4 regions of the Kitasatospora sp. NPDC057904 genome follow, and region 3 is predicted to be linked to each of the others. Evidence: riboswitches for the same ligand, from Rfam matches in the RefSeq annotation. Region 3 holds a riboswitch; each other region holds the start of a gene.

The links. A riboswitch is a leader RNA that binds a small molecule or an ion and turns the genes downstream of it on or off. The one in region 3 is predicted to bind cyclic di-AMP.
Region 1: linked by a shared signal. The riboswitch ahead of ACFVSN_RS27505 (peptidoglycan DD-metalloendopeptidase family protein) and the one ahead of ACFVSN_RS22845 (NlpC/P60 family protein) in region 3 are both predicted to bind cyclic di-AMP.
Region 2: linked by a shared signal. The riboswitch ahead of ACFVSN_RS11630 (transglycosylase family protein) and the one ahead of ACFVSN_RS22845 (NlpC/P60 family protein) in region 3 are both predicted to bind cyclic di-AMP.
Region 4: linked by a shared signal. The riboswitch ahead of ACFVSN_RS40250 (M23 family metallopeptidase) and the one ahead of ACFVSN_RS22845 (NlpC/P60 family protein) in region 3 are both predicted to bind cyclic di-AMP.

Annotation. Positions count from the first base shown of each region.
Region 1 is NZ_JBHVOL010000011.1:304,582-312,105, reverse strand. It holds gene purB (adenylosuccinate lyase) at 1-351, shown strand, start outside; gene ACFVSN_RS27510 (DHA2 family efflux MFS transporter permease subunit) at 359-1,891, opposite strand; cyclic di-AMP (ydaO/yuaA leader) riboswitch at 2,203-2,383, shown strand; gene ACFVSN_RS27505 (peptidoglycan DD-metalloendopeptidase family protein) at 2,386-3,315, shown strand; gene ACFVSN_RS27500 (sensor histidine kinase) at 3,521-4,972, opposite strand; gene ACFVSN_RS27495 (APC family permease) at 5,256-6,782, shown strand; gene ACFVSN_RS27490 (DUF2470 domain-containing protein) at 6,815-7,524, opposite strand, start outside.
Region 2 is NZ_JBHVOL010000003.1:656,947-664,470, forward strand. It holds gene ACFVSN_RS11615 (glycoside hydrolase family 13 protein) at 1-1,497, shown strand, start outside; gene ACFVSN_RS11620 (LacI family DNA-binding transcriptional regulator) at 1,523-2,542, shown strand; gene ACFVSN_RS11625 (hypothetical protein) at 2,717-2,917, opposite strand; gene ACFVSN_RS11630 (transglycosylase family protein) at 3,202-4,509, opposite strand; cyclic di-AMP (ydaO/yuaA leader) riboswitch at 4,496-4,655, opposite strand; gene ACFVSN_RS11635 (hypothetical protein) at 5,018-5,995, opposite strand; gene ACFVSN_RS11640 (DUF397 domain-containing protein) at 6,567-6,839, shown strand; gene ACFVSN_RS11645 (ATP-binding protein) at 7,291-7,524, opposite strand, start outside.
Region 3 is NZ_JBHVOL010000009.1:748-8,271, reverse strand. It holds gene ACFVSN_RS22855 (NYN domain-containing protein) at 1-141, shown strand, start outside; gene ACFVSN_RS22850 (NlpC/P60 family protein) at 342-1,379, shown strand; cyclic di-AMP (ydaO/yuaA leader) riboswitch at 1,728-1,881, shown strand; gene ACFVSN_RS22845 (NlpC/P60 family protein) at 1,892-3,016, shown strand; gene ACFVSN_RS22840 (NlpC/P60 family protein) at 3,244-4,290, shown strand; gene ACFVSN_RS22835 (hypothetical protein) at 4,329-5,474, shown strand; gene ACFVSN_RS22830 (glycosyltransferase 87 family protein) at 5,480-6,841, opposite strand; gene ACFVSN_RS22825 (glycosyltransferase family 4 protein) at 7,055-7,524, shown strand, end outside.
Region 4 is NZ_JBHVOL010000030.1:57,917-65,440, reverse strand. It holds gene ACFVSN_RS40275 (hypothetical protein) at 1-765, shown strand, start outside; gene ACFVSN_RS40270 (hypothetical protein) at 762-1,544, opposite strand; gene ACFVSN_RS40265 (sensor domain-containing protein) at 1,630-2,388, opposite strand; gene ACFVSN_RS40260 (GNAT family N-acetyltransferase) at 2,489-3,127, opposite strand; gene ACFVSN_RS40255 (hypothetical protein) at 3,170-4,126, shown strand; gene ACFVSN_RS40250 (M23 family metallopeptidase) at 4,184-5,017, opposite strand; cyclic di-AMP (ydaO/yuaA leader) riboswitch at 5,030-5,188, opposite strand; gene ACFVSN_RS40245 (YiaA/YiaB family inner membrane protein) at 5,441-5,731, shown strand; gene ACFVSN_RS40240 (alpha/beta fold hydrolase) at 5,875-6,702, shown strand; gene ACFVSN_RS40235 (TetR/AcrR family transcriptional regulator) at 6,741-7,310, shown strand.

The DNA.
Region 1 (7,524 bases), on a different contig from region 3:
GTCGAGGCCGAGCTGGACCGCTACCTGCCGTTCCTCGCCACCACCAAGGTGCTGATGGGCGCGGTGCGCGCGGGCGTCGGCCGGGAGACCGGGCACGAGGTCATCAAGGAGCACGCCGTCGCCTCCGCGCTCGCGATGCGCGCCGGCGCCCGCGAGAACGAGCTGCTGGACCGCCTGGCCGCCGACGAGCGGATCCCGCTGGACCGCGCCGCGCTGGACGCGCTGCTGGCCGACCGGCTCTCGTTCACCGGCGCGGCCGGTGCGCAGGTCGCCGAGGTCGTCCGGCTGGTCGAGGCCGTCGCCGCGGCCTACCCGGAGGCGGCCAAGTATGCCCCCGGTGACATTCTCTGACGCAGCGTCAGGTTTTTGAGGGCCCTGCTGCCGGACCGGTGGCGGGGCCCTCGTGCGTGTGGACGTGGCCGGGGTCGAGGGGCGGGGTCGTGCCGCAGCACCACTCGGTGTCCGGCTCCGCGACCGGGTGGTCCTCGGGGGCCAGCACGTTGCCGCGGATGGTCACGAAGGCGGTGATCGCGCCGGCCGTCAGGAGCCCGGCGCAGATCAGCATCGCGGTGTGGAAGGCGTTGTCGACCGCGGCCGGCACCCGGTACGCGTCGCCGCTCAGGCCGGCCAGGGCCGGGAGGGCCGCGACCGCGAGCAGGCCGGCCGCGCGGGCGGCGGCGTTGTTGACCCCGCTCGCGATGCCCGCGTGCCGCACCTCGACGGCCGCGAGGACGGTCGCCGTCAGTGGAGCGACCAGCAGCGTCATGCCGCAGCCCATCACCGTGACGGCGGGCAGGACGTCCGCCCAGTAGGAGGAGCCGGCGCCGGCGCGCAGCATCAGCAGCACCCCGGCGGCGCACAGCAGCGGCCCGACGGTCAGCGGGATCCTCGGGCCGATCCGCTTGCCGAGCCGCGCGGCGCGCGAGGACAGCGCGAGCATCAGCACGGTGATCGGCACCAGGGCCAGGCCGGACACCAGCGGCGAGAAGCGGGCGACGATCTGCAACTGGACGACCAGGAGGAAGAAGACGCCGCTGAACGCCGCGTACACGCAGAGGGTGACGAGGTTCACGGCGGTGAACAGCCGCGAGGAGAACAGCCCGAGCGGCAGCATCGGTTCGGGGGCGCGGCGTTCGACGACGATGAAGGCCGCGCCGAGCACGAGCCCGAGCACGCCGGTGACCCAGACGACGGGGGACAGGCCCTCGCCGCCCGCCGTCAGCGCGTAGGTGAAGGTGCCGAGCGCGAGGGCGGCGAGCACCGAGCCGAGCACGTCGAAGCGGCCGGTGGCGCTCTCGTCCCGGCTCTCGGGGACGTAGCGGGTGGCGACCGCGATCACGGCGGCGGCGAGCGGCAGGTTGAGCAGGAAGATCCAGCGCCAGCCGGGGCCGTCCACGAGCCAGCCGCCGACGAACGGGCCGACGGCCGCCGACACGCCGCCGAGGCCGGACCACAGGCCGACCGCGGCCGAGCGGTCGTCCGGGTGGAAGACCGCCTGGAGCATGGCGAGCGAACCGGGCGTCAGCAGCGCCCCGCCGATGCCCTGGACGGCGCGTGCGGCGATCAGCACCTGGATGTTCGGCGCGGCGGCGCAGGCCGCGGAGGCGATGGCGAACCAGACCACGCCGAGCAGGAAGACCCGGCGCCGGCCGTAGCGGTCGCCGAGCGCGCCGCCGAGCAGGATGAGCCCGGCGAGCGTCAGCAGGTAGGCGTTCAGCGTCCACTGCAGGGACGCGAGGGTGGCGCCGAGGTCGGTGCCGATGCGGGGCAGGGCGACGTTCACCACGGTGCCGTCGAGCATCGCCATGCTGGAGCCGAGCACTGTTGCCAGGAGGACCCAGCGTCCCTGCGCGGTGCCCAGGCGCAAGGAGCCGGCGTTGGTTGTGGCCACGGCCCGATCCTCCGCCCGGCGGGGTGCACGTGACAAGGGTCACCGGTGGTGCGTCCGGGGGGTGCGGTGGGTGATCGTGTGGTCACGGAGGGGTCGGCTCGTCGGCGGAGGGTCGTTGATCCGCTGCGGGCAGTGAATGGATTGTGCACGCACCGTATTCCGGATCATTCGGAGCGTCATCGTGGCGGGTGGGGTTGTTGTGGGTTCAAGAGATCGACATTGCTTCACCCGGACGGATGAGTTTTAGTTCAGCGACCGACCGGCCAGTCCGGACGGATCCACCGGGTGGAACGCCGAGTCCTGCCGCTGCCCGGTGGCTCGCACTGAACTCTGTACGGCAGGAGCGGGGGACCCACAGGTAAGTCGCCGGACCGGAATTCGCGCTGTTTGCGCGGAAGTTCCAGGGCCGGCTCGGGGTGAAGCCGCGCATGCGGCCGGGCAACTCCAGCCCGAACCCGACAGCTCACCTCGCAGGCGTCGGAGAGGAAACTTCCATGCCTGCTCAGGCTCGTCGTATCACCCTGCCCCGCGCCGCCCGCATCGGCATCGCGACCGCCGTCACCGGTGTCTCCTTCGCCCTCCCGCTCGTCACCGCGATGAGCGCCCAGGCCCACACCGCCCCCGGCACCCCCGCCGCTCCGGTCGCCGCCGCCTCGGCCCCGGCCGCTCCGGCCGCCGCCCAGGGCGACGCCTCCTACCGGGTCGTCAGCGGTGACACCCTCTCGAAGATCGCCGACGCCAAGCACGTCGAGGGCGGTTGGCAGGCGCTGTACGCGCACAACCGTTCCGTGGTCGGCGCCAACCCGAACCTGATCTTCCCGGGTCAGTCGCTCGCGATCGCGGCCCAGGCCGCCCCGGCCGCCCCGGCCGCTCCCGCTCAGAAGCCCGCCGCCCCGGCCGCCAAGCCGCAGGTGCAGGTCCAGACCGAGGCCACCACCCCGGGTGCCCAGGTGCAGGTCCAGGCCACCGTGGCCCAGCCCGCGCAGGCTCCGGCCGCCGCTCCGGTCGCCGCCGCCTCCGGCTATGTCGCCCCGCTCGCCAACCCGGTGCTCGGCGAGGCGTACGGCGTCGCCGGCGCGATGTGGGCCTCCGGCCACCACACCGGCCAGGACTTCGTCGCCTCCACCGGCACCCCGGTGCGCGCCGTCGCCAACGGCGTCGTGGTGAAGGCCGACAACGGTGGTGCCTACGGCAACGAGGTCGAGATCCAGCTCGCCGACGGCAAGTACGCGCAGTACGCGCACCTGTCCTCGATCGGCGTGACGGTCGGCCAGTCCGTGACCGTCGGCCAGCAGCTCGGCCTGTCCGGTGCCACCGGCAACGTGACCGGCCCGCACCTGCACTTCGAGATCCGCACCGGGCCGGAGTACGGCTCGGACATCGACCCGGTCGCCTACCTCCGGGCGCACGGCGTCGCGCTCTGAGCTCCCCCCTTCGGGGATGACGGACCACCGTAGGTGCGGGGCGAAACGATCGTCCGGGATGGTCATGTCGGGTGACCGCTCGACCGGGTGATCGCCGCACCGGCGGACATGGGCGCGGGACACGCCCAGACCGGCCCGGCCCACGAGGATTCCTCGTGGGCCGGGCCGGTCGCTGTCTTCCGGCCTGCCGTTCTCGTCGCCGGCCTCAGCTCCGGTCGGCGCCGGCCGGCGGGGGCGTCTCCGGCGGCGGTGTGGCCGCGCCCGGCAGCCGGACGGTCGCGACGGTGCCGCCGTCCGGGCCGGCCGGTGCGAGCGCGACCTCGCCGCCGGCCGCGCGGACCGTGCGGGCGACGATCGCCAGCCCCAGGCCGGATCCCGGCAGTTGGCGGGCGGACGGGGAGCGCCAGAAGCGGTCGAAGACGTGCGGGAGGTCCTCGGCGGCGATGCCGGGGCCCTCGTCGCGGACGGCGAGTTCGCCGTCCGCCAGCGAGACGCCGATCCGGCCGCCGGGCGGGCTGAACTTCACCGCGTTGTCCAGCAGGTTGATCACGGCGCGCTCCAGCGCGTGCGGATCGGCGCGCACGTACCAGGGCGTCAGGTCGGCGCCGAACACCAGGCCGGGGCCGCGCAGTTCGGCCCGCTCGACGGCCCGGGCGGCGATGTCGTGCAGGGCGACGACGGGCAGCGGCTTCGCGCCGCGGGCGTCGGCGGGGCGGGACAGTTCGAGCAGGTCGCCGATGAGGGTGGAGAGTTCCGTCATCTGCGCCTTCATGTTGCCGAGGATCCGGGTGAGCGTCGCCTCGGGCAGTGGGCGACCGGACTCCTGGCTGCGGATGAGCAGGTCGACGTTGGTGCGCATGGAGGCCAGCGGGGTGCGCAGTTCGTGGCCGGCGTCGGCGATCAGCCGGGCCTGGCTGTCCAGCGAACCGGCGAGGGCGGTGCTCATCGCGTTGAAGGCCTCGCCGAAGCGGGCGATCTCGTCGTGTCCGGAGACCTCGATCGTCACGCCCGGCTCCTGGGTGCGGGCGATGTGCTGGGCCGCGCGGGTGAGGCGGTCGACCGGGCGCAGGGCGGTGCGGGCGATCCACAGGGCGCCCGCGGCGGCGAGCGCGATGACGACGGCCGCGGCGCCGGCGGTGATCAGGGCGAGCTCGGTGAGCGCGTCCTGCACCGGTTCGAGCGGCTGGGCGAGCGCCACGGCGGCGGTGGAGGCGGCGTTGTCGAACATCACCGGGCCGAAGCTGACCACGTAGACCCGCACCGGGGTGCCGTCGACGGTGTGGCCGTCGCGGAACAGCGAGGCGGCGTGCGGGCCGCTGCTCCCGCTCTGCGCGACGGGCAGGTCGTCCGGGGTGACGACCACGGCGCGGGGGTCCTTCTGCGGACAGGAGGTGCCGTCGGCGACGATCACCGTCGGGACGGTGTCCCCCCTGGGCATCCAGGGCTGCCCGGCCGCGCCGTTGCACCAGTCGTTCAGCGCCTTGATCTGCGCGCCGCTCGGCGGCCGGTCGCCCGGCATCCACGCGTGCGACAGCGTCTGGTCGACCTGGTTGACCATCTCGTCGCGCGCGACGAACCAGCCGGCCACCGCGCAGGCTACGACCGCCAGCGAGACCGCGGCCGCGGTGAACAGCGCGAGCCGGCCGCGGAGCGTCATCCGGCCGAACCAGTGGGCCGTGCCCGGTCTTTCCCTGCCCGGTCTTTCCTTGTCCTCTGCCGTCATGGCTCCAGTTCCCCCGGCTGTTCGTCCTTCGTCGGGCCACGATCCACCGCGACCGTGAGACGGCGATGAGAGCCGGCTGACGTGGAGATCAAGACTGCGTCCGGTGGAGTGGCCGGACTGGTCGTTCGTTGACGATTTGTTCGGCGTGCGGGCCTTCGGCGTGCTGCGATGGCGCCGGTCGGTGCGGTGGTCGGGTGCGGTGGGCGGAGGCGGGCGGATGGCGGTCCAGAGCGGCGGGCGGGCGGCGGAGCGTGGGGTCGACCGGCTGAAGCCGGGGTCGGTGGGGCTCGTTGGGGTGGTGTTCATGGCGGTCGCCACCGCCGCTCCGATCACCGCGATGACCGGGAACCTGCCCATCGTCGTCGGGCAGGGCAACGGGGCCGGCGCGCCCGCCGCGTACGTGGTGGCGACGCTCGTGCTCACCGTGTTCTCGGTCGGGTACGTGGCGATGGCCCGGCACATCACCGCGGCCGGTGCGTTCTACGGGTACGTCTCGCACGGGCTCGGACGCGTGGTGGGGATGGCGGCCGGGCTGCTCGCGCTGCTCGCGTACGTCGCCTTCGAGGCCTCCGTCGTCGGCTTCTTCGCGTACGCGCTGCGCGGGCTGGTGCGGGCGCAGTTGGGCGTGGACCTCGGGTGGGGGTGGTACGCGGCGGCCGGGCTGCTGGTGATCGGGGTGATGGCCTGGTTCGACCTGCACCTGACCGCGCGGGTGCTCGGGGTGGCGCTGGTGCTGGAGGTCGGGGTGCTGGGGGCGGTGTCGCTCGCGGTGCTGGCGGCCGGCGGCGGGCCGGACGGGATCGTCGGCGAGGCGGTGAATCCGCTGAACGCGCTGAAGGGGGTGGGGGGTTCGGGCGCCGCGGCGGCCGGGCTCGGGCTGTTCTTCGCGTTCACGTCGTGGGTGGGGTTCGAGTCGACGGCGATGTACGGGGAGGAGTCGCGCGATCCGAAGCGGGTGGTGCCGCGGGCGACGCTGGCGTCGGTGGTCGGGGTCGGGCTGTTCTACGTGTTCGTGTCCTGGATGATCGTGTCCGGCAACGGGGTGGAGCACGCGGTCGCGGTGGCGAGCGGTGCGGTGCCGGGCAAGGACGGGAACAGCCTGTTCTTCGACCCTCTGGGCGCGCACCTCGGGGCGTGGGCGGTGCGGGTGTTCCAATGGCTGGTCGTCACCGGGTCGTTCGCGTGCGCGATGGCCTTCCACCAGTGCGCGGCGCGGTACCTCTACGCGATCGGGCGGGAGCGCTTCCTGCACCCGGCGCTCGGGCGCACGCACCCGCGGCACGGTTCGCCGCACGTCGCCTCGGTGGTGCAGTCGGGGATCGCGGCGGGGCTGGTGCTCGCCTTCCTGGTGGCCGGTATGGATCCGTACCTGCACCTGTACACGCTGCTGGCGCTGCTGGGGACGATGGCGATCCTGATCGTGCAGACGCTCTGCTCGTTCGCCGTGGTCGGGTACTTCCACGTGCTGGGGAGGCACCCGGAGACCAGGCACTGGTTCCGGACGCTGACGGCGCCGGTGGCGGGCGGGGTGGCGATGGCGGGGGTGGTCGCGCTGTTGGTGGTGAACCGGGGCGCCGCGGCGGGCGCGGCCGCCGGGACGCTGCTGTTCCGGCTGATCCCGTACCTGGTGATCGGTGCCTTCGCGGGCGGGATCGTGCTGGCGCTCGTCATGCGGTGGCGGCGGCCGGAGCTCTACGCGCGGATGGGGCGGATCGTGTTGGAGGATGCGGCGGAACGTGATTGACGGTCCGTCAGGTTTTTTGGGGTTGACGGTTGTCAGATGCGGTGGGCGGGCAGCGCGTGCTGGGCGGCGGCCAGCAGGTCGTGCATGCGGTGGCCGAAGTCCTCGGTGTCGGTGGCCGGTTCGGGGAAGACCAGGCGGACGTCGCGGTGGCCGTGCGGGTGGTCCAGGCGCAGCACCAGGCCGTAGCGGTCGAGGGCGAGCGGGCGCACGGCGGGGCGGCCGGCGAGGAGCGCGGGGTCGAGCAGCCGGGTGAGGACGGCGAGCGCGTCGGCGTGGTCGTCGGCGAGGTGGGTGAGCAGGCCGGCCTCGGTGCGGGCGAGCTGGTCCGGGGTGACGAGGGCGAGTTCGGCGGCGGTGACGGCGCCGGTGCCGTACGGGGTGGACAGGACGGCGTGGGCGGTGTCGACGCGCAGGTGGACGCTGAGGCCGTCGTCGGCGAGGTGCGCCAGGCGCAGCCGGCCGGCGAGGGAGAGGCGGCCGCGGACCCGGTCGCGGACGGCGACGGGGGAGACATCGGTGACGTCGAGGACGACGGCGAGGCCGTCGGGCGCGTCGACGGCGGCGAGGGTCAGCGGGGCGTCGATGGGCGCGCGCAGCCGGAGCCGGGAGCCGTGGACCGCCACCGGGCTGGCGAGGTCGTGGTGCTCGCCGAGGGCGCGGACGGTGAGCGACGCGGTGGCCGTGAGTAGGCTGTGGACCCGCTCGGCGGTGGTGGGCTCGGCGGCCTCGTCGGCGGGGTGCT
Region 2 (7,524 bases), on a different contig from region 3:
GACGCCGTCTGGCTCTCGCCGTTCTACGCCTCCCCGCAGGCCGACGCCGGCTACGACGTGGCCGACTACCGCGCGGTGGACCCGATGTTCGGCACCCTGCTGGACGCCGACGCGCTGATCCGCGACGCCCACGACCTGGGCCTGCGGATCATCGTCGACCTCGTCCCCAACCACTCCTCGGACCAGCACGAGTGGTTCCAGCGCGCCCTGCGGGACGGCCCCGCGTCCCCGCTGCGCGAGCGCTACCACTTCCGTCCCGGCAAGGGCGAGACGGGCGAACTGCCGCCCAACGACTGGGAGTCCATCTTCGGCGGCCCGGCCTGGACCCGCACCGAGAACCCCGACGGCACCCCCGGCGACTGGTACCTGCACCTGTTCGCCCCGGAGCAGCCCGACTTCAACTGGGAGAACCCGGCCGTCGCCGACGAGTTCCGCTCGATCCTGCGGTTCTGGCTCGACATGGGCGTGGACGGCTTCCGCATCGACGTCGCCCACGGCCTGGTCAAGGCCCCCGGCCTGCCCGACCTCGGCGGCTCCGACCAGCTCAAGCTGCTCGGCAACGACGTCATGCCGTTCTTCGACCAGGACGGCGTGCACGAGATCTACCGCAGCTGGCGGGGGATCCTCGACGAGTACCCCGGTCAGCGGATCGGCGTCGCCGAGGCTTGGACCCCGACCGTCCAGCGCACCGCCAACTACGTCCGCCCCGACGAGCTCCACCAGGCCTTCAACTTCCAGTACCTGGGCACCGACTGGGACGCCGCCGCGCTGCGCGAGGTGATCGACGTCTCGCTCGACTCGATGCGCCCGGTCGACGCCCCCACCACGTGGGTGCTGTCCAACCACGACGTCACCCGGCACGCGACCCGCTTCGCCAACGAGCCCGGCCTCGGCACCCAGATCCGCACCCCCGGCGACCGCGCGCTCGGCCTGCGCCGGGCCCGCGCCGCCACCCTGCTGATGCTCGCGCTGCCCGGCTCCGCCTACGTCTACCAGGGCGAGGAGCTCGGCCTGCCGGACGTCACCGACCTGCCCGACGAGGTCCGCCAGGACCCGTCCTTCTTCCGCCAGGCCGGACAGGACGGCTACCGCGACGGCTGCCGCGTGCCGATCCCGTGGTCCGGCACCGAGGCGCCGTACGGCTTCGGACCGGTCGCTGGCGGGCCGTCCTGGCTGCCGCAGCCGGCCCAGTGGGCCGAACTCAGCGTCGAGGCGCAGACCGGCGACCCGACCTCCACCCTGGAGCTCTACCGCAGCGCGCTCGCCGTCCGCCGGGCGCAGCCCGACCTGGGCGCGGGCACCGGGGTCGAGTGGCTGGACGCCCCGCAGGGCACGCTCGCCTTCCGCCGCGGCTCCATCGTCTGCACGGTCAACGCGAGCGGCGAGCCGGTGCGCATACCCGCCCCGGGCACGCTGCTGCTCGCCTCGGCGGAACTGGTCGTGGACGGCGGCGAGACGGTGCTCGCACCGGACAGCACCGGCTGGTGGGCGGTCTGACGTGGTTGCAATAGGCTCTGGGACCGTGACTACGGCGCGACTTTCAGACATCGCGGCGCAGGCGGGGGTCAGCGAAGCCACCGTCTCCCGCGTACTCAACGGCAAGGCGAACGTCTCCGCCGCCACCCGGCAGACCGTGCTGGCGGCCCTCGACGTGCTCGGGTACGAGCGGCCGACCCGCCTGCGCCAGCGCAGCGCCGGGCTGATCGGGCTGATCACGCCGGAGCTCAGCAACCCGATCTTCCCCGCGCTCGCGCAGGTCATCGAGCAGGTGCTCAGCCGGCACGGCTTCACGCCGGTGCTGTGCACCCAGACGCCCGGCGGGTCCACCGAGGACGAACTGGTCGAGATGCTGGTGGACCGGGGGGTGGCGGGCATCGTCTTCGTCTCCGGTCTGCACGCCGACTCCACCGCCGACCACGACCGCTACGCCCGGCTGGCCGGGCGCGGGGTGCCGTTCGTCCTGATCAACGGCTTCAGCGAGCGGATCGACGCGCCGTTCATCTCGCCGGACGACCGGGCCGCCATGTGGATGGCCGTCCAGCACCTCGCCGAGCTGGGGCACGAGCGGATCGGGCTGGCGGTCGGCCAGAGGCGGTACGTGCCGGTGCTGCGCAAGATCGAGGGCTTCACGGCCGCGATGCGCACCGTCCTCGGGCGGACGCAGGAGGAGGCCGAGGAGCTGGTCCACCACACGCTGTTCAGCGTCGAGGGCGGGCACGCGGCGGCGGGCGCGCTGCTGGACAAGGGGTGCACGGCGATCGTGTGCGGCAGCGACATGATGGCGCTCGGGGCGATCCGGGCGGTGCGGCAGCGGGGGCTGTCGGTGCCGCAGGACGTGTCGGTGGTCGGCTTCGACGACTCGCCGCTGATCGCCTTCACCGAGCCGCCGCTGACGACGATCCGCCAGCCGGTCGAGGCGATGGCGACGGCGGCGGTGGACGCGCTGCTGGAGGAGGTGGGCGGGAACGCCGCCCAGCGCGGGGAGTTCATGTTCCAGCCGGAGTTGGTCATGCGCGGCTCCACGGGGGCCTGCGCGCGCTGAGGCCGGTGACGGCCGTGTGAAGGGCCCCGGAGGGCGGTTGCTCTCCGGGGCCCTTCGGCGTGCCGTGCCGGGCTGTGCCGGGCTTGTGCTGTGCTGTGCCGGGCTGTGCTGTGCTGTGCTGGGCTTGTGCTGCGCCGTGCTGGGCTGTGCCGCGAGTGCCGTGCCGGGCCGGGGTCAGCCCTCCTGGACGGTCGGGCGGTCGGCGGTGACGCGGTGGCCGTCGGCGGCGTCGCCGGTGCGGGTCTCGGTGCGGCGACCGCGGGCCAGGTAGTCGCGCAGGATCAGTTCGACGGCGTCCTGGGGACTCTTGGTGCCGGAGAGCATCATCGCGTCGATCGCGAGGTTCGCGTCGAGCGTGACGGTGACCTGGGCCATGGGTGACTCCTCCTCGGGTGCAGAGCAGCAGCATGCCCGCTGGGCCGGGGTTTGACCACGCGAATGCTCCGATGCGCGGAGCCGCGGGTGCGCGCCGGGGGGAGGCGGCACGGACTTCGGAGGCGGGTACGCCGAAGCCCCGGGGAGAGCGACCAGTCTCTCCCCGGGGCGGTGGGCGGGTGACAGATAACAGATGATGAAATCTGTCATCTGTTATCTGTCATCTGTTCGCTGTCATCCGCGATCCGTCACCCGTCCCCGGCGGGACGGTTCCGGAAGGATCCTCAGACGCGGCCGGCGAAGTCCGGCGCCCAGTTGGCGATGGTCTGCAGGCGGACGCCCGAGCTCGGGTTGGCGGCCTCGACGTACTGGCCGCCGCCGATGTAGATGGCGACGTGGTAGACGCCGGAGTCCTGGCCGTTGTTGGACCAGAACAGCAGGTCGCCCGGCTGCAGGCTGTCCAGCGAGACATGGGTGCTCGCGGCGGCCTGGTCGTTGGCGACGCGCGGGATGGAGATGCCCGCGGCGCGCAGCGCGGCCTGGGTGAGGCCCGAGCAGTCCCAGCCGCCGTTGCCGGTGCCGCCGTAGACGTACGCCTGGCCGACCTGCGCCTTGGCGAAGCTGACCGCGGCGGCCATCGAGCCGGTGACGGCCGGGGCCGGGGTCTGCGCCTGGGCGGAGGGCTTGGCGGCGGGCTTCGAGGACGGCTTGGCGGCCGGGGTCTGGGCCTCGGCGGCCGGCTGGGCGGTCACGGCGTTCCCGGCGGAGGACTGGCCCGGCTTCTGCGAGCGGTCGAACCAGTTGAAGTCACCGGACTGGCCGGCCGGCGCCTGGGCGGAGTCGCCGAAGGACAGGTGCTGGCCCGGGTAGATGGTGTCCGGACCGTCGGTCAGGGTGCCGCGGTTCAGCTCGTACAGGCGCTGCCAGCCGCCCTTGACGTTGTGCTTGTCGGCGATCGTGGACAGCCAGTCGCCGGCCACGACGGTGTAGTCCGAGGCACCGGCCTGGGTGGTGCCGCCCTGGGTCCAGTCCTGGCGCTTCTGCGTCCAGGTGCCCTTGGCGGAGTCGGCGGCGGCCGGGGCCTGTGCCTGGTCCTGCGCCGGGGCGGCGGGCTTCGGGGCCGGCTTGACGGCCGGGGCGGCCGGGGCGGCCTTCGCGGTGCTCGCGGCGGCGGAGGTGTCGACGGCGGCCGGGGCGCCGCCCGCGGTCAGGCCGGCCTGGACGGAGCACACGGGCCAGGCGCCGGGGCCCTGCGAGGCGAGGACCTTCTCGGCGACGGCGATCTGCTGGTCCTTGGTGGCCTGGTTGGCCTGCGGGGCGTACGAGGTGCCGCCGAAGGCGGCCCAGGTGCTGGAGGTGAACTGCAGGCCGCCGTAGAAGCCGTTGCCGGTGTTGATGCTCCAGTCGCCGCTGCTCTCGCACTGGGCGACCTTGTCCCAGGTGGCGACGGAGGCGGCGGAGGCGGTGCCGGAGGTGAGGCAGGGGATGGTGAGGCCGACGCCGGCGACGCCGAGGGCGGCGATCACGCGGCGGGTGCGGCTGGACAGGCGAGTGCCGTTGGTGGGCAGCATGAAGACGCGGTCCTCTCCCACGCCTGCGAGGTGAGCTGTCGGATTCGGGCCGGAGTTGCCCGGCCGCGCTGTGGCGCGGCTTCACCCCTAGCCCAGGACCGTTCCGTGGATCGGTCCGGGGCGACTTACCTGTGGGTCCCCCGCTCCTGCCGTGGTGCGTTTTCGCGCTTCCAGCGCACCCGACGGCAGGACTCGGCGTTGCGGATGTGCTGGGTCCGTGTGGTCACGAACGGGGAGCACGTTAAGCAGACTTAAGTACGAACTGCAAATACCTGTGATGCGCATCACGGATTATGGAAAGCCGCCAAGAATTTCCTTCTCCAAGATCGAAAATGATCGTTTTCTCGCAATAAACCTGCGGATGTGCACAACTGTCAGGCTCTCAGGAATCGCATGACGGGCGGTCACCCGATCGCAAACAATCACAGAACGGACATCTCGCGCATTCGGCTCTTAATTCCCTTACGCCGCAAGCCGAAAGGGCCCGGAGCGCGGTCGCTCCGGGCCCTTCCGTACGCGTTGTCGGCGGTTACTCGCCGGCGGCCTCCCCGGTCGCCCCGGAGGCCGTCCCGCCGGCCGCGTGGGCCGCGCGGGAGCCCTCGGAGGCGGCCTCCGCCGCCTCGGCCTCGGCCTGGGCCTGCGCGGCGGCCAGGGCCTCCGCGGACGGCGCCGGCAGCGCGGCCAGGTACAGCGAGGCGATGAGCTGGCCGACCGTCTGGTAGGCGCCGAGCGGCGCGGCGGACGGGCAGCCGGTCTCCTCGGCGGCCGTGGCGAGCAGCTCGGAGTCCGCCTCCGGGCCGATCACCAGCGGGGCCAGCGCGGGGCGCTGCGAGCCGGTCTCCTTGAGGTGCGCGACGGCGGCGGCGACCGAGCCGGGCACGTCGAGCGCGGCGGGGACGACCGGGACGGCCAGGCGGGCGGCCAGCAGCACGCCGGTGATGCCGGCGGCGGCCGCGGCGTCCTCGCCGCCGACGGTGGTCAGCACGACGCCGTCCGCGGCGGTCGCGATGGCGAACAGGCGGGCGCGGTCGGCGCGGGCCAGCCCGGCCTCGGACAGGCGGACGTGGACGGCCTCGGCCAGCAGCGGGTGCGGGCCCAGCACGTCGGTGACGTGCGCGCCGTACTCGGCGGCGAGTGCGTGGAGTTCGGGCAGGAAGTCGTGCGGGCCGGGCACCAGGGGTACCAGGATCGGTGCCGGGACGCCGGCCTCGGCGGCGGCCGCCAGCAGCTCGCCGATGCTGCGCTCGGTGCCGTCCGCGCCCTCGGTGCCGTCGCCGGGGAGGTAGCCCACCGCGGTCTGGACGCCGTTCTGCTCGCTGCGGACGATCGAGAGCAGCTCCTCGACGACCGAGTGGGACTCGGGCCCGGCGGTCGCGGGCACGGCGAGCACCAGGGCCGGGGAGCCGGACGGGATCTCGGGGCGCTCGGGGCGACGGTGGCGCCCCCGCGCACGGGAGCCTGGAGTGCGAACGGGCAGTGGCGCGCCCGGGATGGCTGCGGTGCTCATGGCGGAGATCGTAGGACATCGGCCCGTCAGGGCTGCAGTCGGCTGCCGTGCCGGTTTCGCGCGAGCGTGGTGTGCGCGGCGCGCGGAGCTCCCGCGTGCGCGGGTCGATGAGCGGTCATTAGGTCATATTCCGGACATACCTGGCCCAACCCCCGCGCGTCCGCCGGTATCTCCTGGAGACGTGTCCGGTGGGGCGTCACGTTGCACCTGTGGCGCGTGAGATGTCTCACAGTCGACGGGCGGTCTGACGGAGGGTCACGAGTGCGCGACTCCCGGCTTTCGAAGATCAACATTTAGCGGGGAGCCGCTCACGGCCGGTTATCGGAAGCGGGCCGGTTCGGTCGGCTATGTCCGTTTACGTACCGTCAGGAGAAGGGTCCGTGAAGAGTTCAGGTCGGCCGGTGAAAGGCCTCGTGCACCTGCACCGTCTCGTGCTGATGCACGTGCACAAGGGCTATCATCGCGTCAAGTGAGGCGTTGTGCCGGGCTGGTACGGGGCCGGCCCGTTCGTTCGGCGGGTGCCGGGGGCGCCGCGCTGGACCGCAACTCCGGGGCTCTTCGGGAGACTTCTATGCACGACTCGCACGAATCGCAGGAACTGGGCGGCTCGTACGGTCCCTACAACGGGATGGCCGCCACCGAGCTGGAGGGAGTGGTCTGGCAGAAGAGCCTGCACAGCAACTCCCAGGGCAACTGCGTCGAGTTCGCCGCGCTGCCGGGGGGCGACGTGGCGATGCGCAACTCGCGCTTCCCGGACGGTCCGGCGCTCATCTACACGCGGGCCGAGATCGCCGCGATGCTGTTGGGGGCCAAGGACGGGGAGTTCGACCACCTGTCCGCCTGACCGGACGTCCGTCCGGCCGTTCACCGGGCCGTCCGGCCGCTTCACCGGACGTCCGTCGGTCCGGCCACCGCTCCGCACCAGGAGCCATCGGGGGGCCGTCGTGGGTGCTGACACCACGGCGGCCTTTGTCTTCTCCGCAGGCTCGGCCCCGCGGTCGTCCGCGCGGTTCGTCACGCGCTCGGTGGTGTGCCTCTTCGCGGGCTTCTCCACCGTCCCGTGCGCTGCTGTCCCGCGTAACGCTGTCCCGTGCGCTGCTGTCCCGCGCACTGGCGGCCCGTCGGCCGTCGGGGGCGCACTGGTCGTCGCGGGTGCGCTGCGGGGGGCCGGTAGGTCTCCGGCGCGAGCCCGGCGAGGGCGAACTACCGCTTCTTCCCGGGGTTTCGGTCCTCCCGGGGTGTCCATCGATCCGGGGACGCGTGCCCGCGCTGCGGGGGTGCGTGCCCGTCCGCCGCTAGGCGGAGCGCCGGTGCCGGCCACCGAGTTCGGGGGTCGCGGCCTGCGCGTCGGCCTCGAACAGCGCCCAGACGACCTTGCCCCCGCCCAGCGGGTGCCAGCCCCAGGAGTGGCTGAACGAGTCCACCAGGTGCAGCCCGCGGCCGGATTCGGCCACGAAGTCCGCCTCCCGGGCGATCGGGCCGGTGCTGCTCGGGTCGCTGACCGCGCAGACGATCTGCGGCGCGCGGTG
Region 3 (7,524 bases):
AGACGCCTGGTGCGGGCCGAGCCGCAGGGCCGTCCGGTCGTGGTGGTCTCCGCCGACCGGGAGGTCGCGGAGGGCGTGCGGAAGGCCGGCGCGCGCCCGGTCGCCTCGGTTCTGCTGCTGAACCGGCTGGCGCGGCCCTGATTCCGTGCCGATGGGGATGACGGCCGCTCAGCGTCCGGTTTGCGGTGATGTGCGGATTCGGTGAAGCGGCGTGGGGGCTCGGAGTTCACGCCTTTGGGGGAGTGGCGCAATGCCTGGATGTTCACTAGGGTCTGGCGTCAAACCTATTTTCCGGATTTCTCACCCGAACCGGTGAGTCCATGGAAGAAGGAGCAGGTCCCTTGGCCTCCCACCGCCGTCCCAAGCAGCCGAGCCGCGCGCGGGTCTCCGTGCTCACCGCTGCTGCTGCGACCGCGGTCGCGCTCTCCGCCCAGGTGGCCGCGCACGCCGCGCCGCAGCCGAACAAGACGGACGTCAAGGCGCAGATCGACGAGCTGCAGCAGGAGCAGGAGCAGGCCGCCGAGAAGTACAACGGCGCCAAGGAGCGGGCCGACCAGCTGCGCAAGCAGGCCGACCAGCTCCAGGACCAGGTGGCCCGCGGCCAGGAGCAGATGACCCAGCTTCAGACCGGCCTCGCCGGCGTGGCGGGCGAGCAGTACCGCACCGGCGGCATCGACCCGTCCGTCCAGCTGATGCTCTCCTCCGACCCGAACAACTACCTGGCCAAGGCCTCCAGCGTGCAGCAGGCCACCGCCACCGAGACCGACGCGCTCAAGGGCCTGCTGGACCAGCAGCGCCGCCTGGACCAGGAGAAGGCCGAGGCCGCCGCGGTGCTGGCCTCCCTGGACTCCACCACCAAGGACCTGAACCAGTCCAAGGCGGACGTCAACGCCAAGCTCAAGCAGGCCCAGGACCTCCTCAACTCGCTCAGCGCCTCCGAGCGCGCCGCGCTGAAGGCCCAGCAGGCCCAGGACGACCGCGCCTCGCGCGGCACCGACCGGGTCGACCTGAGCAGCCTGCCGCCGGCCAGCGGCTACGCGGCCGTGGCCGTGGCCAAGGCGATGAGCAAGCAGGGCTCGCCGTACGTGTGGGGTGCCGTCGGCTCCAGCACCTTCGACTGCTCGGGCCTGATGCTCTGGTCGTACGGCCAGGCCGGCGTCTCGCTGCCGCGCACCTCGCAGGAGCAGGGCCACTACGGCACCCGGGTGCCCTCGCTGGACCAGGCCCAGCCCGGCGACCTGGTGATCTACGGTCCCGACATGCACCACGTCGCGATGTACATCGGCAACGGCATGGTGGTGCACGCGCCGCACACCGGCGACGTCGTCAAGGTGATGAAGGCCGACGCGATGCCGATCAACACCATCCGCCGGGTCTGACCCGCCGACACGCCGCGGGCCGGCGCGACGGCCCTGTGATCCGCGCCACCTCCCGAGCGGGGGTGGCGCGTTCGCTTGAGCGCGTTTCCCTGCGTTTCGCCGCGTTCGCGTGACAAGTGATCAGCCTTGCGTGCTGCTGCGATCACCTTCTGTCATCTTCACAAAAGAACTTGGTTATTCTTCCGCCTTTTTTCTGACAAGGATTTGAACCGATCACGGTTCAGTTACTAGGGTCGTGACCCGGACCACCGCACTGTCGATCGCCCAGCCAGGGTGGCGGCGGTGGTTCCCGCCGAGTTCGTGAAGCAGCGGGACGGGTCGAAGCGACCGTCCGACAGGGGAGCCCAGTGACAGGGGGCGCTGTGGAGCGGAGCCGGGGAACCACGTTCCTCCGGGGTGAATCGGCGCCAGGTCGGCCGGTGGAACGGCCGTGAGGCGTCGTAGGGCATGCTTCCGGCCCGAACCCGTCAGCTCACCCGGTAGGCGGACGTAGGAAGAAGGAGTCCGCCTTCGTGGCGTCCCATCGTCGTCCCAAGCCCGCCGGCCGTGCCCGAGTTTCCTTCCTGACCGGAGTTGCCGCGGCAGCCGTCGCCCTCTCCGCGCAGTCCGGCGCCCACGCCGACCCCGCGCCGACCAAGGACCAGGTCAAGGAGCAGGTCGACCAGCTCAACGAGCAGGCCGAGGTGGCGACCGAGCAGTACAACGCCGCCCAGTCCAAGCAGCAGGAGCTGCAGAAGCAGGTCAGCGGCCTCCAGGACCAGGTGGCCCGCCAGCAGGAGCAGGTGACCGACCTCCAGGGCGGCCTCGCCCAGATCGCCGGCGAGCAGTACCGCAACGGGGGCATATCCCCGACCGTCCAGCTGATGTTCTCGTCCAAGCCGGACAACTTCCTCAGCCAGGCCGACGCCCTGAACCAGGCCGGCAGCACCCAGAAGGGTCAGCTGAAGGAGCTCCAGGACCAGCAGCGCAAGCTGGACCAGGACCGCACCGAGGCCCAGGGCAAGCTCGCCGAGCTGGACGCGACCACCCAGCAGCTGAAGGCGTCCAAGGAACAGATCCAGGGGAAGCTGACGGCCGCCCAGAACCTCTTCAACACCCTGTCCGAGCAGGAGCGCCAGGCCATCAAGGCGGCCGAGGACAAGGCCGCCGCCGATGCCAAGGCCAAGGCCGACGCCGCGAAGGCCCAGCAGGCCGCCGCCGACCGCGCCTCCCGCGACAGCAGCCGCACCGACCTCGGCTCGGCCCCGTCGTCCTCGCCGGTCGCCAAGCCGCCGGCGGCGGGCAGCTCGCGCGGTGCCGCCGCGCTGTCCTACGCCGCCACCAAGATCGGCAGCCCGTACGTCTGGGCCGCCACCGGCCCGAACTCCTTCGACTGCTCGGGCCTGATGGTCTGGGCCTTCGACCAGGCTGGCGTCTCGCTGCCGCGCACCTCGCAGGAGCAGGCCGGCGCCGGGACCCGGATCGGCACGGACCTCTCCCAGGCCCAGCCCGGCGACCTGCTGATCTTCTTCAACGACGCCCACCACGTCGGCATCTACGCCGGCAACGGCCAGGTGCTGCACGCGCCCAAGCCGGGTGCGAGCGTCCGCTACGAGGCGGTCACCAACATGCCGCTCTCGTCCATCGTGCGGGTCTGATTCCCCGCTCGGCTTCCCGCAGGCCCGGCCCTCCTCCCCGGAGGTCCGGGCCTGCGGCGTTTCCTTTCCTCGGACTGGTGTCCGATTAAGGGTCAAATATTCGGGTTGGGAGAGGTTTGGACTCGGTTGCCCGGACTCGCTAACGTCTGCCACCGGACTCCCGCTCCAGGACCGCCCGCTTGGGTGCGGCGGCGGGACCGGTCCGCAGGATTGGAGCAGCCGCCGCCATGCCCGTGCACCGCCGTTCCCAACTGCTCGCCCGTGCGCTGGTGCTGACCGCGGCCGCCACCACCGCCCTGGGCGTCACGACGGGCGGCAGCGCCCAGGCCGCCCCCGGCTCCCCGGACGCGCCCAGCCGCAAGGACGTCAAGGCGCAGGTCGAGCAGCTGTACAACGAGGCCGAACAGGCGTCGGAGAAGTACAACGCCGCGCAGGAGGCCCAGCAGCGGCTCCAGGGCGAGACCACCGTCCTCCAGGGCGAGATCGCCGCCGCCCAGGACCAGCTGAACCAGCTGCGCGGCGACCTCGCCACCGTGGCCGGCGCCGAGTACCGCTCCGGCGGCATGGCGCAGACCGTCCAGCTGATGCTCGCCACCGACCCGGAGGGCTACCTCGCCCGCGCCCGGACCCTCGACCAGGCGACCGAGCGGCAGAACGAGACGCTGCACGAGCTGGTGACCCGTCAGCGCGGGCTCGACCAGCGCCGCACCGAGACCGCCGCCAAGCTCGCCGAGCTGGACCAGGCCCGCCGGACGCTCGCCGACAGCAAGCAGGAGATCCAGCAGCGGCTGGCCAAGGCCCAGCGGCTGCTCAACAGCCTGGGCGCCGCCGAGCGCTCCCGGATGGCCGCGCAGGACGCCCAGGAGGCCGAGCAGCGCGCCACCCGCGGCACCGACCGGCTGGACCTCGGCACCACCCCGCCCGCCTCCGAGCGTGGGGCGGCGGCGCTCGCGGCGGCGGTGCGGATGATCGGGTCGCCGTACGTGTACGGGTCCACCGGCCCCCGCGCGTTCGACTGTTCCGGTCTGATGTACTACAGCTGGCGGCAGGCGGGAGTGAGCCTGCCGCGCACCTCGCAGGCCCAGGCCTACGCCGGCCAGCGGGTGAGCCTGTCCGAAGCGCGACCGGGAGACCTGGTGATCTTCTACCGGGACATGCACCACGTCGGCATGTACGCCGGCGGCGGGGTGATCGTGCACGCCCCGTACCCGGGGGCCAGGGTGCGGTACGAGAGCGTCAACGCGATGCCCGTCGCGGGGGTGGTCCGGCTCTGAGCCCGACCCCGTCCGGACCGGACGCGATACGGCCCTGCGTGCTGTCCCGGCGCGGCGCCCTGCTGCTCGCCGCCGGAGGGCTGACCCAGCTGTCGCTGCCGCCCGTCGCCCCCGCGGTGGCCGGCCGGGGGCTCGGCGGGGCGGACGAGCGGACCGAGGTGGCGGCGGTGCTGGACGAACGCGCGCGCGAGCTGTCGGCCACCACCGGACTGCCGCTGACCGCCGGCTACCGCAACCTCGTCGTCTCCCCGGGCACGGACCCCGGCCGGCTGACCGTCACGGCCGACCTGGACGTCCGGGTCGCCGGCTACGACGAGTACCCCGCCGTCTACCCCCGCCGCCTCACGCTGACGCGGGCCGACGGCTGGCGGGTCGAGCGCGAGGACGCCGCGAGCGGGCCGCCGGCGCTCTGGGACTTCGGGACGGGACGGTCCGCGCGCGGCGCGCAGTGCCTGGTGCTCGGCCTCGCCGCCGGACCGGACCCGGCCGGGCCGGTCGCGATCGGCGACCGCGCCGTCCCCGCGGTGAGCGCGGTCTGGGGCACCGGCTGGGCGGGCCGACTGCTGCTGGAACTGCCCGCCACCGAGCCGCAGTTCGCCCGCCTGCTGGAGGCCGATCCGGCCGGCTGGACGGGCATGGCGGCGGTCACCGTGGCCGCCCCCGGCGCGCCCTCGCACACCCCGGCCGACCGGGTGCTGATCAACCCCGAGGCGTTCGGGCGGCTCAGCGACTTCGGCCGCCAGGTGGTCGTCACCCACGAGACCACCCACGTCGCGACCCGGGCCGACACCCGGGCCTGGACGCCGCTGTGGCTCTCCGAGGGCGTCGCCGACTGGACGGCCTACCGCGACTCCGGCCGCACGCCCCGCCAGATCGCCCCCGAGCTGGCCCGGGACGTGGCCGCCGGAAGGGTGCCCACGGCCCTGCCCGCCGACCGCGACTTCGCCGCGGGCACCACCGGCATCGCCCAGGCCTACGAGCAGGCCTGGCTCGCCTGTCGGCTGATCGCCGCCCGCTTCGGCACCGCCCGCCTGGTCGCGTTCTACCGCGCGGTGGGCGCGGCGGACGGCGCGGGGGAGGACCGCGACCAGCGGATGGACCGGCTGTTCCGGGCCGAACTGGGCCTCGGGAAGGACGAGTTCACGCGGCTGTGGGTGGCCGAGGTGGCCGCTCTCAACGCCTAGGGCGGCTAACGCCCGGCCGGGGTGTTGGGCCGGTCGATCCCGTCGAGCAGGTCCTGCTCGTAGGCGATGCCCGGGCGGACCGGGTAGGAGCCGGCCGGGACGGGCTCCGGCTGCGTCAGCACGACGGTCGGCGGCAGCCGGTCCGTGCCCCGCGTGGAGCGCCAGAGGCGGACGCAGGACAGGACCGTCGCCGCCAGCAGGAGCAGGTTGCGCGCCGACAGGACGGCGATGGCCGCCGGGTCGCTCGCGAGGACCTGGGTGAACATCAGCGGGAATTCGAGCAGCGTGAGCGGCGCCGCGAGCAGGATCAGCAGTGCCACCGGCCGCTGGCTGCTGCCGCGGACCGTCAGGCAGACCGCCGCGACGCCGATCAGCCAGACCAGGTACTGCGGACTGATCACCCGGCTGGTGACGGTGAAGATCAGCAGCGCGGTCAGCGCCGCGTCGTACATCGTGGCCGCGTTGCGGCGCTTGGCGGTGTAGCGCCACAGCAGCAGCCACGCGAAGCCCAGCACGGTGCCGGCCATCATGACCTTGCCGACGACGCCGACCCAGGGCCCGAGCATCTCGGCCGAGCCGTAGTTCATCGTCACCCGGCCGTCCCAGCCGCCCGCGATCCGCGCGTAGTGCAGCGGCAGCGCGCCGAGCGACTCGACCTCGACGCCGCGGTCCTTCTGGAACGCCAGGAAGCCGAAGGCGCCGTTCATCCCGGCGGCCAGCAGGAAGCCCAGCGAGACGGCGGTGGCCGCCGCGAGCGTCCAGGAACGGCCGGTGCGGCGGCCGGAGGGGGTGCCGATCAGGCCGAGCAGCGGCCAGATCTTGACGATCCCGCCGAGGCCCAGCAGCATCCCGCCGACGGCCGGGCGGCGGATCAGCGCCAGCAGGCCGGCCACCGCGCTCGCGGTGACGATGATGTCGAAGCGGTTGTAGATCATCGGGCCGAGCAGCGGCACGGCCACCACCCACAGCCAGGCGCCGGTCAGCGCCCGGCCCCGGCGCAGGCCGGTGCGGACCAGCAGGGCCATCACGAGGGCGTCGGCGACCCCGCAGATCACCCAGAACGAGACCACGTACGACCACGGCAGCAGGCCGGGCAGCAGGATCACCAGGGCGGCGCCGGGCGGGTACTGCCAGGTGACGTCGTCGAACGGGAAGGTGCCGGTCTGCAGGACGCCGTACCAGGCGTGGTAGATCATCCAGACGTCCGCGGTGACGTCGCCGCCCGGCGAGCGCAGCACGCCGGTCACGAACAGCAGCAGCAGCGTCCGGGTGCCCGCCCAGGTGGCGACGAGTGCCGCGAGCGCCCCGAGCGGGCGGCCCGTGCGGGCACGGGAAGTACCGGTCTCGATGGCCGGGGCCAACTCCACAGCGCTCCCTCGTTCGTCTCGGACGTCCCCACCGGAGGCGTCGCGCGACGGACGCCCGGGCCGCCGTCCTCAGCGGCTCAGGTACTAGGACTGACCCGGGGGTGGAACGGTTGCCGTGCGTGCTTCCGTTCCCGGCGGGTCATGGTGTTGACCTATCGTACGGATCACCCAGCGGTACACCGAGCACCCCCCGACCGAGCGAGCCGTGGCCTGATGCACAGAACCTTGATCGTCACCAACGACTTCCCGCCGCGACCCGGCGGCATCCAGGCCTTCGTGCACAACATGGCCGTCCGTCAGCCCGCCGGGAGCATCGTGGTCTACGCCTCGACCTGGCGCGACGGCACCGAGGTCGCGCGCTTCGACGCCGAGCAGCCGTTCCCGGTGATCCGGGACCGGACGAAGGTGATGGTTCCCACACCGCGGGTCACCCGGCGGGCCGCCGAGATCCTCCGCGCGGAGAAGTGCGACTCGGTCTGGTTCGGCGCCGCCGCGCCGCTCGGCCTGATGGCGCCCGCGCTGCGCCGGGCCGGGGCCGGGCGGCTGCTGGGCATGACGCACGGGCACGAGGCCGCCTGGGCCCAGCTGCCGGCCGCCCGGCAGTTGCTGCGCCGGATCGGCGCGGGCACCGACGTGCTGACGTACCTGGGCGAGTACACCCGCTCCCGGATCGCGGGCGCGGT
Region 4 (7,524 bases), on a different contig from region 3:
GTGCCGTTCGCGGCGGCGCTGGTGCTGTACTTCACCGTCTTCGGCTTCCTGGCCGGCTGGCTGGTGACCCGCCTCGCGCTGCCCCAGGTGCTGACCGACGCGGACCAGGCGCTGGACCTCTTCCTGGCCGGGCAGGACCGCGACCGCCACGGCGACAAGGTCGGCGCGGACGACCTGCGGGTGCGCGCGATGCAGCAGCTCGGGGTGCTGGGCGGCAGCGCGGACCGGCCGGGCGCGCTCGCCGCGCAGCTGCCGCCGTCCGCCGGGTCACAAGCGGCCGGGCCGGACGGCGTGGTGGCCGAGGTCCGTTCGACCGCACGCCGCTCGGCGCTCACCGCCGACCAGGTGCGGGACCTGTACGCGGACGGCTCGGAGGGCCGCCGGATCCAGGCGCTCGCGCTCATGCAGGGCGATCCTGCGCTCGCCGACCTGTCGAGCGTGCTGGACGCGATCGAGCGCCCGCGCTCGGGCTTCGAGCAGTACCACGCGCTGCTGGCCGCGCGGGGCCTGCTCTCCGGGCTGCCGGGCGCGGAGGCGCAGCGGCTGCGGGACGCGGTGGCCGGGCAGTTGATGCTGCCGGACGGCATTCCGTACGGCTCGGACCGGAGTTGGCTGGCGGAGAAGATCCTGTCCCGGCTGGAAGCGATGGCCGGTCCGCAGGCCCCTGTGTCCGTACCCGCTTTCGTGCCCGCGCCCGCTTCTGTGCCTGCTTCCGTTCCTGCGGTCGTTCCGCCGCGGCAGGCGGCTCCGGGGGACGGCTCCTAGGCGGTGCGGCCGGCCTCGCGGCGGCGGCGGTCGGCGGCCCGCAACGCGAGGACGCGGCGGGTGTGACCGTCCCCGGCGCGCGGGAAGCGGCGGATCTCGCTGGCGACCCGGCGCTCCCCGAGCGCGTACCGCAGGGCGTCGAGGTGGCCGCAGGCGCGGCCGCGGCCGTCGTGCAGCGGGTGGACGAGCACCTCGCCGTCCGGGGAGGTCACCCGGACCAGCTCCACCAGGGCGTCCAACTGCCGTGCCGGAGCGAAGCGTTCGGGGTAGGCGAAGAGCAGGTAGCCGCTCAGGGTGAGGGCGAAGGTGCCGTCCGCGAACGGCAGTCGGGGCAGCGCGGCGGCCACGTACCGCTCCGGGTGGGCGGCGGCGTCGGCGACGTACAGGCGGCGGGCGCGGTCCCAGCTGCGCAGGTAGCGGTCGGGCGGGAGCAGCCGCGCGGACAGGTACAGCTCGGGGCGGGTGGTCATGGCGGCGGCCATCGCGGCCCGGGCGGCGAGCGCGTGGGCGGCGACGGCGGGCGGGGGCAGGGCGTAGGCCGGGTCGGCGGCGATCACGCGGCAGCCGAGGGCGCGGGCCTCGGCGGGGAGACCCGCGGCGCCGCCGGGGCAGTCGAGCACCGGTCCCGGCAGGGCGGCTAACCGGGCCCGGGTGAGGCCGAAGAGCGCGCAGTACTCGTCCAGGGGGCGGGAGGTGACCAGCGGGTCCGGGTCCACGGCCGGGTCCGCGGCGCGGCCCGGGTCTGCGGCCGGGTCCGTGGCTGGAGTGTCGTCGGCCACCCGGTCATCGCAACACGGGCCGGCCCCGGCCGCATCCGGAGCGTTCCGGGGCGCGGTCAGGGCCGGGAGGGGCTCGCTCGGCGGGTCAGCGGCCGCACAGGCCCTGGATCGCGGCCCGGTTGACGTTGGTCAGGCTGCGGACCAGCTGTGCGGTGAGGAAGACGATCACGATGCCGGCCACCGACACCGCGGCGATCTGCCCGGCGCCCTCGACGAAGTAGACGTGCTCGACGCCCTTACCGTCCGTGTAGTCGAACACCTTGTAGCCCCGCCACGAGGTGAAGGTCGGGAAGACCCAGTGGTAGAGCGGGTAGAGCGCCATCGTCCAGCCGACCAGCAGGAACACCAGCGTCATCGCGAAGCTGAACACCGCCCACGGGAACATGACCACCTGGTACAGCACGCCCTTCCACCCGGCCGCGTCCGCCAGCCGCGCGGTGATCGCGCCCCACGTGCCGGGACGGCTCTGGCGCACCGGCGCCGGTCCCGGCACGTCCAGGCCGAGCATGCCGCGGGCCCGGGAGCGCTCCAGCCGGCCGAAGCCGCGGGCCGCGACCGTCAGCCCGGCCAGGACGGGCAGTCCGAGGGCGGTCACGAAGGTGCCGACGCCGAACGAGAAGAGGATGACGGCGACGGCGAAGCCCACGAGCCCGACCGGCAGCCCGGTGAGGGCGTAGCCGACCTCGCGGTAGTAGTGCGCGGAGAACGGCGCCCGCCAGAACGGCGGCGGTTCCTCGGTGCGGCGGGCCCGGGCGGGGCGGCTGTCGTCGGTGCGCTCGCCGGTGCGGCCGTCGTGGCCGTCCAGGACGTCCCAGTCGCGGTCGTGTGTGGTGAAGCTGCTCATGTCCCGGCCCCTGCCCGTCTCGTTCCCCTGCTGACGGTTCCATTCTTGTGGGGCGGGGTGGTCCGGCGGCATCCGGAGGCCTGGCGGATCCGGGGTGGGGTTAACCCCCCGTACCCGCCGTTCCGCTCCCCCGCCACTCGTCGGCGAGGAGCGAGTACAGGTACGAGTCGGACCAGACACCGCCCTTGAGGACGTCGTGCCGGACCCGGCCCTCCCGCTGGAAGCCGAGCTTCCCGAGCACCCGGACGGAGGCCGCGTTGTCGACGTCCACGGAGGCGGCCAGCCGGTGCAGGCCGAGGTGGTCGAAGGCGAGGACGCACAGCAGCCGGGCGGTCTCGCTCCCGTAGCCGTGCCCCCACGCGTCCCGGCGCAGCACGTACCCGAGCTCGGCCGACCGGTACGGGCCGAGGGTGAGGGCGGCCTGGCCGATCGGCGCGGCGTCCGCCGGGTCGTCGGCTCCGGCGTCGGCTCGGGGTGCGGCGTCGGCTTCGGCTTGGGGTTCGGCATCGGCGCCGTGGAGGGTGACGGCCAGGCGGTAGGTCTCGCGTTCCTCCTCCATCGCCCCCTCCAGGTAGAGGGCGAGCTGGTCCGCGCAGGCCTCGCGGTCGCGCGGCTCGAACGGGAGGTACCGCGTGACCTCCGGGTCGCCGAAGAGCGCGTGCAGCGCGTCCAGTTCCTCCGGGGTGTGGTGGTACTCGCGGATGGCCAGCCGGGGGCCGGTGAGACGTACGGGGACCATGGCTGCCGACCCTACCCCCGACCAGCGGTTACCGTTCGAGCTATGAACGACGAAGACCTGCGGCTCGCCCCGCGCACCAGGGCCGCCGACCTGCTCGCCTGGGCGGCGGCGGAGGGCCGCACCCCGGTGGCCGAGGCGCCGCTGCGCACGGTGCTGGCGCTGCTGGAGCTGGGCGAGGGCAGGATGCGCGACGGCTGGCCCGAACTGACCTCGGACGCCGTGGAGCACCTGCTGTACGAGCGGCTCCACCTGTACGTCCAGCCCGCCCCCGACGAGGACCCGTTCGCGTACGGCGAGGCCGTCCGGCTGCTGGTCGACCACCAGCGGGCGGCGAAGCGGCTCAACGCCAAGCGGCAGGAGCGGCTGCACGCCGAGGCCGAGTGGCAGGGCGAGGTCGCGGCCGGGCTGCTGCGCCGGGCGGACCTGGTGACGTGGCCCCGGCTGTACGCGGTGCTGCTGCGCGCGCACGGGGTGGACGTCACGGACGGGGCCGCGGTGCGGGACTGGCTCGCCGGGTTCCTCGAACTGGCCGAGGAGGACCGGCTGGACGCGTTCGCCGCGCTGGCCGAGGCCGGGTGGCTGGACGAGCCGGACGAGCAGGGCTGGGGCCCGGGCCGGGTGCTGTCGGTCGGCATGGCCACGGACGGTGCGCGGCGGCTGCTGGAGCAGGGCCTGATGCGGCGCAGCTACCGCAACCTCGCCGAGCTGAACGCGCTGGGGCGCCCGATGCCGGACGAACTGGCCGGGGACTTCGGGCAGTTCGAGGACGCGGCGGTGCAGGCGGCGCTCGCGCTGTGCGGCGAGTGGACGGTGCCGGGGCTGCCGCGGCTGCTGGTCGAGGAGTTCCCCGAGCTCGCGCCGGAGCCGGGGCCGGCGGAGATCGAGGCGTACCTGGCGCAGCTGCCGCAGGCGTCGGAGCCGTCGGAATCGCCGGAGCCGTCGGAGCCGTCGGAATCGCTGGAGTCGCCGGAATCGTCGGAGCCGTCGGAACGGGACTGATGCGGAAGGCCCCGGCCGGCGACGGTCGGGGCCTTTCCCGTTTGCGTTGCGCGGCGGCTAGGGGTTCAGGCCGCGCTGCTGGAGCCAGGTCTCCGGGTCGACCGGGGCGCCGCCGCCCGGGCGGACCTCCAGGTGCAGGTGGGGGCCGGTGACGTTGCCGGTGGCGCCGACCTTGCCGATCTGCTGGCCGGAGGTCACCGTGCCGCTGCCCTTGATGATCGAGGAGAGGTGGCAGTACCAGATCTCGGTGCCGTCGGGCAGGGTCTCGACGATGCGGTAGCCGTACGCGCCGGACCAGCCGGCCGAGGTGATCGTGCCCTGGCCGACCGCGAACACGGCGGTGCCGGTGTCGGCGGCGAAGTCCAGGCCGGTGTGCAGGTGCGCCCAGTAGCGGGCGCTCTGGCCGTAGTGGGCGCTCAGGTTGTAGTCGCGCACCGGCAGCGTGAGGGCGGCGGCCTTGGCCTTCTCGGCGTCGTCGGCGGCCTTCTTCGCCTCGGCCTCCTTGGCGGCGGCCTTGGCCTGGGCCTCCTGCGCGGCCTGCACGCGGGCGCCCTCCTCGGCGGCGGTGCGCTGGCCGTCGGCCTGCTGCTGGATGCGGGCGGCGAGCGCGAGGCCGGGGTCTGCGGCGAGCGCGACCGGGGCCTCGTCCGGGGACTCGACGGCGGGCGCGGCGGCCGGGGTCGCGGAGGCGAAGCCGGTGGCGCCCAGGGTGGCGGCGACGGCGGTGACGCCGAGCAGCGGGGAGGCTCCGCGGGTCTGACGCGGCATCCGGTGGCGGTTGGCCTCGGCCTCCGGGGCCGGGAACTCGTCCCCGGCCGGACGGGGGTGGTCGAGGAGCTGGGTACCGGCGGCAGGGCCGGCGGGCTGTGCCGGGGTGTGCGTCGACGCCACGGAGGCGTGCTCCTTTCCTTCCTTCGCGCCTACCGGGTTAGCTGACGGGTTCGGAGCAGGAAGGTCTCCTACGGCCGGGCCGGGGCCCCGCCGATTCACCCCAAGGAACGTGGTTCCCCGGCTCCCTGACCTGCCCGGAGGCCGGCCGGCGGGATTAGGCGACGGCGCACGGTGCCGTCTGGGTACGGCGTTTCGACCGCGCTGCGTTATCAAACGTTAATCCTAGGGCGCCCTGATTCCAAGCCATCCGCCCGGGACGGCCGACAACCGGGCGGGTGCCTTGCGCCCTATGACTGATTTGCGGCTCTTACCCACCCCTGGCACTACTTAACGTGATTGGGCATCACCGAACGACGGCCCGACCAGGCCCGTCTGAGTACTCCTACTCATGTGCGGCGGCCGGACCGCCGCCATCCTGGCGCCATGAACGCACCGATGCAGTCACGCACCACGGCCGCGTACTACCTCCAGGCCGTGCTCTCCTTCGCCCTGTCGGGCACCGCCCTCGCCCTCGGGATCGCCTACCTGCCGGTCGGGGCCTGGACCCGGGCCTTCCTCGGGATCGGCCTGCTCTACACCGTCACCTCCTCCTTCACGCTCGCCAAGGTCATCCGGGACAAGCAGGAGACGAACGAGATCGTCACCCGGGTGGACCAGGCCCGGCTGGAGAAGCTGCTCAGCGAGCACGACCCGTTCAAGGTCGAAGGGACGTGAGGGGGCGGGGTGCCGGTCGGCGCGGACGGCCTCCTCACATCAGAGCGGGCCGATAGCTTGACGGCTAAGGCTATTAGCCTTAGCTTTATGGCTATCGGCAGCACCGCCGATGCCACCGCAGCAGCGGACCGAGGAGGCCCACCATGAACGGCACCACCACCCCGGACACCCAGTACCTCGACGTTCCCGGCGGCCGGATCGCCTTCGACGACACCCGGAAGGGCGACGGCACCCCCGTCGTCCTCCTCCCCGGGATGCTCGACAGCCGCCGCTCGTACCGGCGCCTCGTCCCGCTGCTCGCCGCCGCCGGCCACCGCGTCATCACCATGGACCTGCGCGGCTTCGGCGAGTCCTCGATCGCCTGGGACGACTACGCGCCGGGCGCCATCGCCGCCGACGTCCTCGCCCTGCTCGACCACCTCGGCATCGAGCGGGCCGTCCTGGCCGGCAGCTCCTACACCGGGGCGACCGTCGTCAAGGTCGCCGGGGACGCGCCCGAGCGGGTCGCCGGGATCGTCCTGATCGACGCCTTCATCGAGAACCTCCCGCAGAACGCCCTCATGCGCGGCGTCGTCCACGCCATGGGGACCGTCGTCATCCACTGGCCCGCGTTCTGGGGCTTCTACCACCGCAAGCTCGCCTACCCGGGCGCCAAGCCGGCCGACTTCGACGCGTACGTGGCCGGGCTCGTCGACTCGCTGCGCACCCCCGGCCGCAGGACCGCCACCCGCGGACACGTCCGCGGCGACTCCTCGCCCGTCGGCTGGACCGCCGCCGTGCGGTGCCCGGCGCTCGTCCTCATGGGCGCCAAGGACCCCGACTTCCCGAAGCCGGAGGTCGTCGCCGACCGGCAGGCCGCGGCGCTCGGCGCCCGGAAGGTGATGATCGACGGCTCGGGGCACTACCCGATGGCCGACAACCCGCAGGCCGTCGCCGGTGCCCTGCTGCCCTTCCTCACCGAGATCGCCTGAGCCTCCTCCCCCGGATCACGACACAGAGAGACCGAGCCATGCCCCGAGTCGGACTGACGCCCGAGCAGGTCGTCGACCACGCCCTCGCCCTCATCGACGACCAGGGACCGGACGGCCTCACCCTCGCCGCCGTCGCCACCCGGGCCGGCGTCGCCACCCCCTCCCTGTACAAGCACGTCAGCGGCGGCCTCACCGAACTGCGGCGGCTCATCGCCGTCCGCGTCACCGAGGAACTGGCCGCCCGACTCGCCGACTCCGCCCTCGGCCGCAGCGGGGACGACGCCGTCGCCGCCGTCCTCCGCGCCTACCACGCCTACGCGACGGCGTACCCGCACCGGTACAACGCCCTGCCGCAGGCCCCCCAGGCGGACGACGACCTCAACGCGGCGGCGGCCCGGCTGGTGGGGGTGATCGTCGCGGTCCTGCGGGAGTACGGCCTCGACGGCTCCGAAGCCATCCACGCCGCCCGCACCGTCCGCTCCCTCGCCCACGGCTTCGCGTCCCTCTCGATCGCCGGAGCCTTCCAACTCGCCGAAGACCTGACCACCACCCACGACCGCCTCATCACCACCCTGACGAGCGGCCTCCACACCTGGCCAAAGGCCTGAGGCGACACGAGAATGCGGCCGCGTCGACTTCTCACGCGGACGAGATCGAGGCCGGTCCCGATCGCGCCCCCGACGAGGCCGGCAACCTCTCGCCACGCGAGGGCGCGGCAGCAGGTTCAGGGCAGCACGAAAAGTCGGCGAGACCGACCTCCCAGGCGAGCAGGACGCGACCGCCCCCTCCCCCGCCACGCGAGGACCGCACGAAAAGTCGACA